DNA from 2 places in the Nocardioides aquaticus genome. Region 1 is predicted to be linked to the other one. Evidence: riboswitches for the same ligand, from Rfam matches in the RefSeq annotation. Region 1 holds a riboswitch; the other holds the start of a gene.
What was found. Region 1 has a riboswitch for thiamine pyrophosphate ahead of thiE (thiamine phosphate synthase). Riboswitches for the same ligand answer to the same signal wherever they lie in the genome.

Region 1 (3,512 bases):
CACCACACCGCGGTAGTGGCCTCCCGCCACGATGCGTGTCTCCGGTCCCGGGCTGTGCACTACGCCCAGGAGCGGTCCGTTGTCGGGCGTGCCGGGGCGGTCCCGGGCGACGACGTCGACGAGCTCGGCCGTGTCGAGGCCGGGAAGCAGTTGGCGGGCTGCGTCAAGCAGCCGGGCCACTCCACCCACGGTGGGTGCGGCGTGTCCCGGGTGCTCCTCCTCGGTGGCTCCGACGACGACTTCACCGGAGCTGCGCGGCACGACGTACACCGGCTGGCCGTGGACCCGCGCGCGCACCATGTGGGAGGGCGCGTCCCTGGTCCGCACGCGGATCACCTCGCCGCGCACCGGCCGGACGGAGGCCAGCCCCCTCGCCCCCGTGGCGAGCACGACCACGTCCGCCGGGAGCACGCGACCGTCCTCGAGGGCCACACCGCCCGCGACCGGAGTGGCCCGGTGCGGCACCACCCGATCGCCGAGCACCGCCAGCAGCGCGGACGCCACCCGTCGCGGGTCAACATGCCGGTCGCGGGGAAGCCAGGCGCCACCAGCCGCGCGCGAGCTGAGACCGGGCTCCCGGCGCCACAGCTCGTCCCGGTCAAGGGATTCGGCCTGGACACCGGACCCCTCGAGCAGTGCGCAGCAGCGAAACACCTCGGCGAGGTCGTCGCGGTCCATCCCGATCAGCAGGTTCCCGGTGCTGCGGAGGTCGACGTCGATGCCGGACCGCTGCTCCAGGCCGGCGGCGAACCCGGGCCACCGCTCCAGGGAGTCGAGGCCGAGACGCAGACGGGCGCCCTCGCCGAACCAAGCCTCTCCCGCCGGCGCGAGCATCCCGGCCGCGGCATGCGTCGCACCGGATGCGGGCGCGGGGTCGCAGACGACCACGTCGTGGCCCGCCCGGAGGAGCTCGTCGGCACAGCTCAGCCCGATGATGCCGCCGCCGATCACCACCACGCTGCGGCGGCTCACGCGACGTGGACCAGGTCGGCGATCTCCTTCGCGACTCGGGGTGGATCGGATGCCTGCCAGACGGCGGCGACCACGGCGACACCGTAGGCACCGGCGGCCATCACGTCCGGGACACGATCCACCGTGACCCCACCGATCGCTATCGTCGGCAACACCCGCGAGGTCTGCGCGAGCACGTCCAGGCCCACGGGGTCTGGCAGGTCCGCCTTGGTCGTCGAGCGGTAGACGGGTCCGAGCCCGACGTAGTCGGCACCCTGTGCCCTCGCCGCCCGGGCACCCTCCGGCCCTCGGCACGTGGCGCCGATCAGGAACCCCTCCGGCGCCAGGAAGCGGACCGCATCGACCGGCAGGTCCTCGGCGCCCAGGTGGACGCCGTCCGCGTCTGCCATGAGGGCGATGTCGAGCCGGTCGTTGACGATCACCCGGGTCCCGAGGGGGCGTACGGCAGCGACCAGCGCGGCTGTCCAGGCCGCCACAGCGCCATCCTTCGCACCTTTCGCCCGAACCTGGATCGCATCCACTACCGTCCCGGCAGTCCGGACGACCACGTCGAGCGACGCCCGGTCGAGCGTGGTCGGATCGCTGATCAGATGGATGCGTGGCAACACGTCGAGATTCACTTCCTTCGCCGGCATTACCCGGAGCAGGTTCGACGGTCAGGGCGGCAACAGCCCCATCTCAGCCCGATGCCATCGGGCTCCCGTGTGGTCGGCACGACCGTCGCAGACCTTCGCCCCGCGGGGACTGCCACCAGGCAGGACTCATACGCCCTCGATCCCCCATAGGTGGGACACCAAGTGCGTCGCTGATGATTGCCGCAGTCTCGACGGCGCGCACCAGGTCGCTGGTGACGAGCCGCTCGAGACGTTCCTGTCGATCGGCGAGGTCGCTCGCGATGATGTCGGCGGCAGCCCGTGCCTGTTCGCGTCCCACGTGGGTGAGCAACGGATGTGACGTCTGGCCCTGGGTAAGGCGACGCACGTTCTACTCCGACTCACCGTGTCGGACGAGGTACGAAGAAGCCACCGGGTCGATCCTCTGCACAGCGTCGAAGAGCCAGGACAAGGCGTGAGCGCCCGCATCGGCCGCAGCACGTCACCGCACACCGTAGGCACCGCGTCGGCTTCCCGCTGGTCGACACCAGAAGCAGGCCCACGGCACCGCACGACGAGATGAGGCGGTGATGCAGAGTCTCGCCCTGTCGCGGCAAGGGTCCGCCTCGAGTTGGTACCCTCGTCGCGCCAGCCGACCCGCACGAATCTGTGCGGGTCAGGGAACCCGGTGAGACTCCGGGACTGACGCGCAGCGGTATGGGTGACGGACGGAACGTGATTGCGAGGATGTTCTCGCGACAGCCACTGGATCGAAGGATCCGGGAAGGCGTTCCGCACCGGATGAACCCGAGTCCGAAGACCTGCTGGCCCCTGCGGCGAACGCCGCCGGGAACCGAGGACTCCGCGCACGAGCCCTGACCCCCGGAGGACAGCAGTGCAGACCACCTCGAGCCTTCGGTCACGACCCGATCTCTGCCCTGGCGTCTTCCGTCCGTGGTCAGCCGATGACGGCGCCCTCGTCAGGCTGCGACTGGTCGGTGGACAGTTGGCTCCGGAGTCGCTGGCAGCCCTGAGCACTGTCGCCTGCGAGTACGGCGACGGCGACGTCCACCTCACCCGCCGGGCCAACTTGCAGCTGCGCGGGCTCCCCACTCGTGCCGGCGACCTGCTCCCGGAGGTGGTGCGGTCGATCGAGGAGACCGGGCTTCTCCCGTCCAGGACCCATGAGCTCGTGCGCAACCTCATGGTCTCCCCCCAGACCGGGCTCAGCGGCGGCCGCACCGACCTCCGACCGGTCGCCGCCGATCTCGACGAACTGCTGTGCGCGAACTCGCAGTTTGCTGAGCTCCCTGGCCGGTTCCTGTTCGTCCTCGACGACGGTCGAGGTGATCTGGCCGGCCGGCCGACCGACCTCGGACTGATGGCGCTTGATGCCACCAGCGCCCAACTCCGCGTCGGGTCCACCGGTTGGGGGCCGGTCATCGAGCTGACCTCGGCCGCCCAGGTACTGACCGAGCTGACCCTGCGCTTCCTCCACGAGCGCGGCGCCGGACCCTTGGCGCCGTGGCACGTCGACGAGCTCGCGCAGCCGCTGGTCGATCCCTGCCCGCGCGAGGCCGCAACCAATGTCACCTGCCCGGTCCTGCCGTACGGACCCGTCGCAGGTGGCGAACACGTTGCCGCTCCCCAGGGTGTCATCGACCGTGCCCTTGCCAGCCTGCTCGCCGGATATGACCGGGAGCTGGTCGTCACACCGTGGCGGGGCGTCCTCGTCCCGTCCGAGGAGGCCCGATGAACGACCTGCGGCGCCCCCCGCGCCACTACACCTACATCGACCACGGGGCGTCGATCTACGTGGAGTCCTTCGCAACCATCCGTCGAGAGGCGAACCTCGGCGGTATCCCCGCTGACGCCGAGAAGATCGCGGTCCGGATGGTGCATGGGAGTGGCCAGGTGGACCTCGTGCCCGACCTTGTGATCCACCCG
Region 2 (3,512 bases), 1.1 Mb from region 1:
ACGCGGCCAGGGCCATGCCGTAGTTGAGCTCGCCGGGGTTGCCGAGCAGGCGGAAGATGACCACCGGCACGGTCGGGTGGTCGGGACGGGCCAGGAACGAGGTCGCGCCGAACTCCCCCAGCGAGACCGCGAAGGCGAACCCGGCGGCCCCCACCAGGGGCTTCCAGAGCACCGGCAGGTCCACGGCCAGCAGCGCACGGGCGGGTGTCGCACCGAGCGACGCCGCGGCCTGGCGGAGCCGCTCGTCGACCGAGGCCAGCACCGGGACCAGGGTGCGGACCACCAGCGGCAGCGCGACCAGGGCCTGGGCGACCGGGACCAGCAGCGGGTTGTCACGCAGCTCCAGCGGCGGACGGCCGAGGGTGACCAGGAAGCCGAAGCCGAGGGTCACCGCCGAGACGCCGAGCGGCAGCATGAACAGGCCGTCGAGCAGCGAGCGGACCCGCCGTTCGGCCCGGGAGCGGGACCGCCGGGTGACCACGGCGGCGACCAGGAGGCCGAGCAGGACCGACATCCAGGTCGCGTCGACGGCCGTGCGCAGGGAGTTCAGCAGGGCGTCGGTGACCGGCACCAGCAGCGCCTGCCCGCCCCCGTCGCCGGGGTCGGCGCCCAGGGCGCGGTACGACGCGAGGCTCCACGCCCCGTCGACCCGCAGCGACCCCACGACCAGCGCGGCGACCGGCGCGGCCACCGCCAGCAGCACCAGCGCGGTGACCACGACCGGGACGGCGTCGCCCCGGGCCGGGCGGCGCGGCGCGGCGACCACCCGCGACCGGGTCGGGTCGGCGGTGGTCCGCAGCCGCGCGGAGACCAGCAGCAGGGCGACCACGGCCAGCAGCTGGACCAGCGAGAGGGCGGCGGCGGCCTGGAGGTCGAGCAGGTTGGCGGTGAGGAGGTAGATCTCGGTCTCCACCGAGGCGTACCGGACGCCGCCGATGACCAGCACGACGCCGAAGGCGGTGGCGCAGAAGAGGAAGACGACGCTGGCCGCCGAGACCACGGCCGGGCGCAGCGCCGGGGCCGTGACGGTCCACCAGACCTGCCACGGGCCCGCCCCGAGCGCGGCGGCGGCCTCCGCGGGTCGCCGGTCCAGGCCCTCCCAGGTGGCGCCGACGCTGCGCACGACCACCGCGACGTTGAAGAAGACCAGGCCCGCGACGATCGCGGCCGGGGTGCCGGCCAGGCCGAGCCCGGCCAGCGGGCCCCCGTCGCGCAGCAGCAGGTCGAAGGCGACCCCGACCACGACCGTGGGCAGCACGAACGGCACCAGCAGCGCGGCCCGTACGAGTCCGCGCCCGGGGAACCGCAGCCGGTGCAGGACGTAGGCCGCGGGCAGCCCGAGCACCACGGCGACCGCGGTGCCCAGCGTCGCGGTCCACAGCGTGAACCAGACGACCCGGCCGGTCCGGGGCCGCGTGAGGACCTCCAGCACGGCCCCCGGGTCGAGCACCCCGTCGGGTCGCAGGCCGCGGTCGACCATGCCGGCCACGGGGAGCAGGAAGAACACCCCGAGGACGGCCAGCGGGAGCGCAGCCAGCGCCGCCGTCGTGGCGAGGCGGCGGGTGGTGGTCGAGGTCGCGGTCGTCACCGGCTGGCCGTCACCGGCTGGTGACGTCGGCCCACTCGCGCAGCCAGGTGTCGCGGTTCGCGGCGATCTCGGCCGGGTCCACGGCGTACGGGTCGGTGGGCCGCTCGGCGAAGCGGGCCCAGTCCGCCGGGAGCGGGGTGTCCTCGACGACCGGGAAGACGTACATGCTCTCCGGCAGCGCCTCCTGGACCTCCGGCGAGAGCAGGTACTCGACCAGCGCCGCGCCGCCCTCGGGGTTCTCGGCGCCGGCGAGCACCCCGGCGTACTCGACCTGCTGGTAGCAGGTGTCGAGCAGCGCGCTGGTGGTGCTCCGACCGCCGTCGACGGTGAAGGCCGGCGAGGAGTCGTAGGACACGACGACCGGGCGGTCGCCGTCGCCCCCGCCCTGGGTGAAGCGGGACTGGTAGGCCTGCTCCCAGCCGGAGGTGATCTCGGCGCCGTTGTCGACCAGCGCCTCCCAGTAGGCCGGCCAGTCGTCGCCGTACTCGTCGATCGTGGCCAGCAGGAAGGCCAGGCCAGGCGAGCTGGTGGTGGCCGCGGGCAGGGCGAGCAGGTCGGCGTAGGCCGGGTCGACGAGGTCGTCGAGGGAGGCCGGGGGCTCGAGGTCGCGCTCGGCGAACCAGGTGTCGTCGACGTTGACGCACACGTTGCCGTCGTCGACGGGCGTCAGCAGGCCCTCGTCGTCACCGGGCAGCAGGTCGTCCTCGACGCCGGCGGGCAGGTCGTCGGGCAGGGCCGGGACGAAGACGTCCTCCTCCAGGGCCCGCGAGGCGAACGTGTTGTCGACGCCGAACGCGACGTCGCCCGGCGGCGTGCCCGCGGCGAGGACGAGCTGGTTGGTCATCGAGCCGGCGTCGCCGAGCGGGCGCTGCTCGAGGTCATAGCCGGTCTCCGCGGTGAAGCCGCGCAGGACCTTGCCCGGCAGCACGAACGAGTCGTGCGTGACCAGGGTGACCGTCCCGCCTGCCTCGCCGGCGGCGCCGGTGGGCGTGCCCGACGCCTCGTCCTCGTCACCCCCTCCGACGAGGCTGCAGGACGTGGTCAGCAGCAGCGCGGCCGCTCCCACCCCCGCCAGCAGTGGTCGTGCGGCACCTCGGGTGCGTGCGGGCAGCATCATGATGACTCCCTTCGCCGGTACTAGCCGGAGCAGGTTCTAGGGTCTGCGGCTGGTCCGCACTCTCAGCACGCTGCGCGTGCTCCCCTGTCGTGCCGCCCACCATACGGGGCGGTCCGCGAGGGCGCGCGTGGGAGGCTTCGGCGGTGACCCCGAGCCTGCGCCACCAGCTCCTCGCCACCCTCGTGCCCCGGCTGCGAGGAGCCGGTGACCTCGACGTCTCGAGCGGGGTCGCAGCCGCCGCCACGGTGGAGCGCGACCGCGTCTCCCGCCGTCAGGAGGGCCTCGACCGGTCGCTGCCGACGGGCCTGGTGCCTGGCCTGGGCCGGCAGTGGGTCGCCCGCCGCGAGCTCCTGGCCGGCACGGACGGGGAGTTCCCGGCCTGGGCCCTGGAGCCGCGGACGGGCGAGGCCACCTCGACCGTCTACCACCTGCACGGGGCGGGTTCGTGTCGCCGGCCGACTCCGCGCACGTGCGGTGGGCCACCCGGGTCGCCGGTCCGCTGGGGGCGCGGGTGGTGCTGCCGGACTACCCGCTGGCGCCCGCGCACGACTGGCGGTCCTCCCGCGCGGCCCTCGTCGAGGACGTCGCGCGGTACGCCGAGCTCGGGCGGGTGGTCCTGACCGGCGACTCCGCCGGGGCGGCATCGCCCTGGCCGTCGCCCAGGAGCTCCGCGACCGCGGCGGACCGGCGCCCTCGCGGATGGTGCTCGTCTCGCCCTGGGTCGACCTCAGCGAGTCGACGCCGCAGACCGCCGCCCTCGACGGCACGGACCCATGGCTGCACCTGTCGAAGCTCCGGCTCTACGCC

Region 2: another riboswitch for thiamine pyrophosphate. It lies ahead of ENKNEFLB_RS02790 (thiamine ABC transporter substrate-binding protein); the one in region 1 lies ahead of thiE (thiamine phosphate synthase).

Annotation. Positions count from the first base shown of each region.
Region 1 is NZ_CP075371.1:1,686,524-1,690,035, reverse strand. It holds gene thiO (glycine oxidase ThiO) at 1-972, opposite strand, end outside; gene thiE (thiamine phosphate synthase) at 969-1,607, opposite strand; TPP riboswitch at 1,576-1,686, opposite strand; gene ENKNEFLB_RS23115 (histidine phosphatase family protein) at 1,651-1,953, opposite strand; cobalamin riboswitch at 2,202-2,408, shown strand; partial or broken gene ENKNEFLB_RS22445 (precorrin-3B synthase) at 2,461-2,667, shown strand; gene ENKNEFLB_RS08110 (hypothetical protein) at 2,758-3,321, shown strand; gene ENKNEFLB_RS08105 (precorrin-8X methylmutase) at 3,318-3,512, shown strand, end outside.
Region 2 is NZ_CP075371.1:567,236-570,747, reverse strand. It holds gene ENKNEFLB_RS02795 (ABC transporter permease) at 1-1,588, opposite strand, end outside; gene ENKNEFLB_RS02790 (thiamine ABC transporter substrate-binding protein) at 1,599-2,705, opposite strand; TPP riboswitch at 2,695-2,801, opposite strand; partial or broken gene ENKNEFLB_RS02785 (alpha/beta hydrolase fold domain-containing protein) at 3,034-3,512, shown strand, end outside.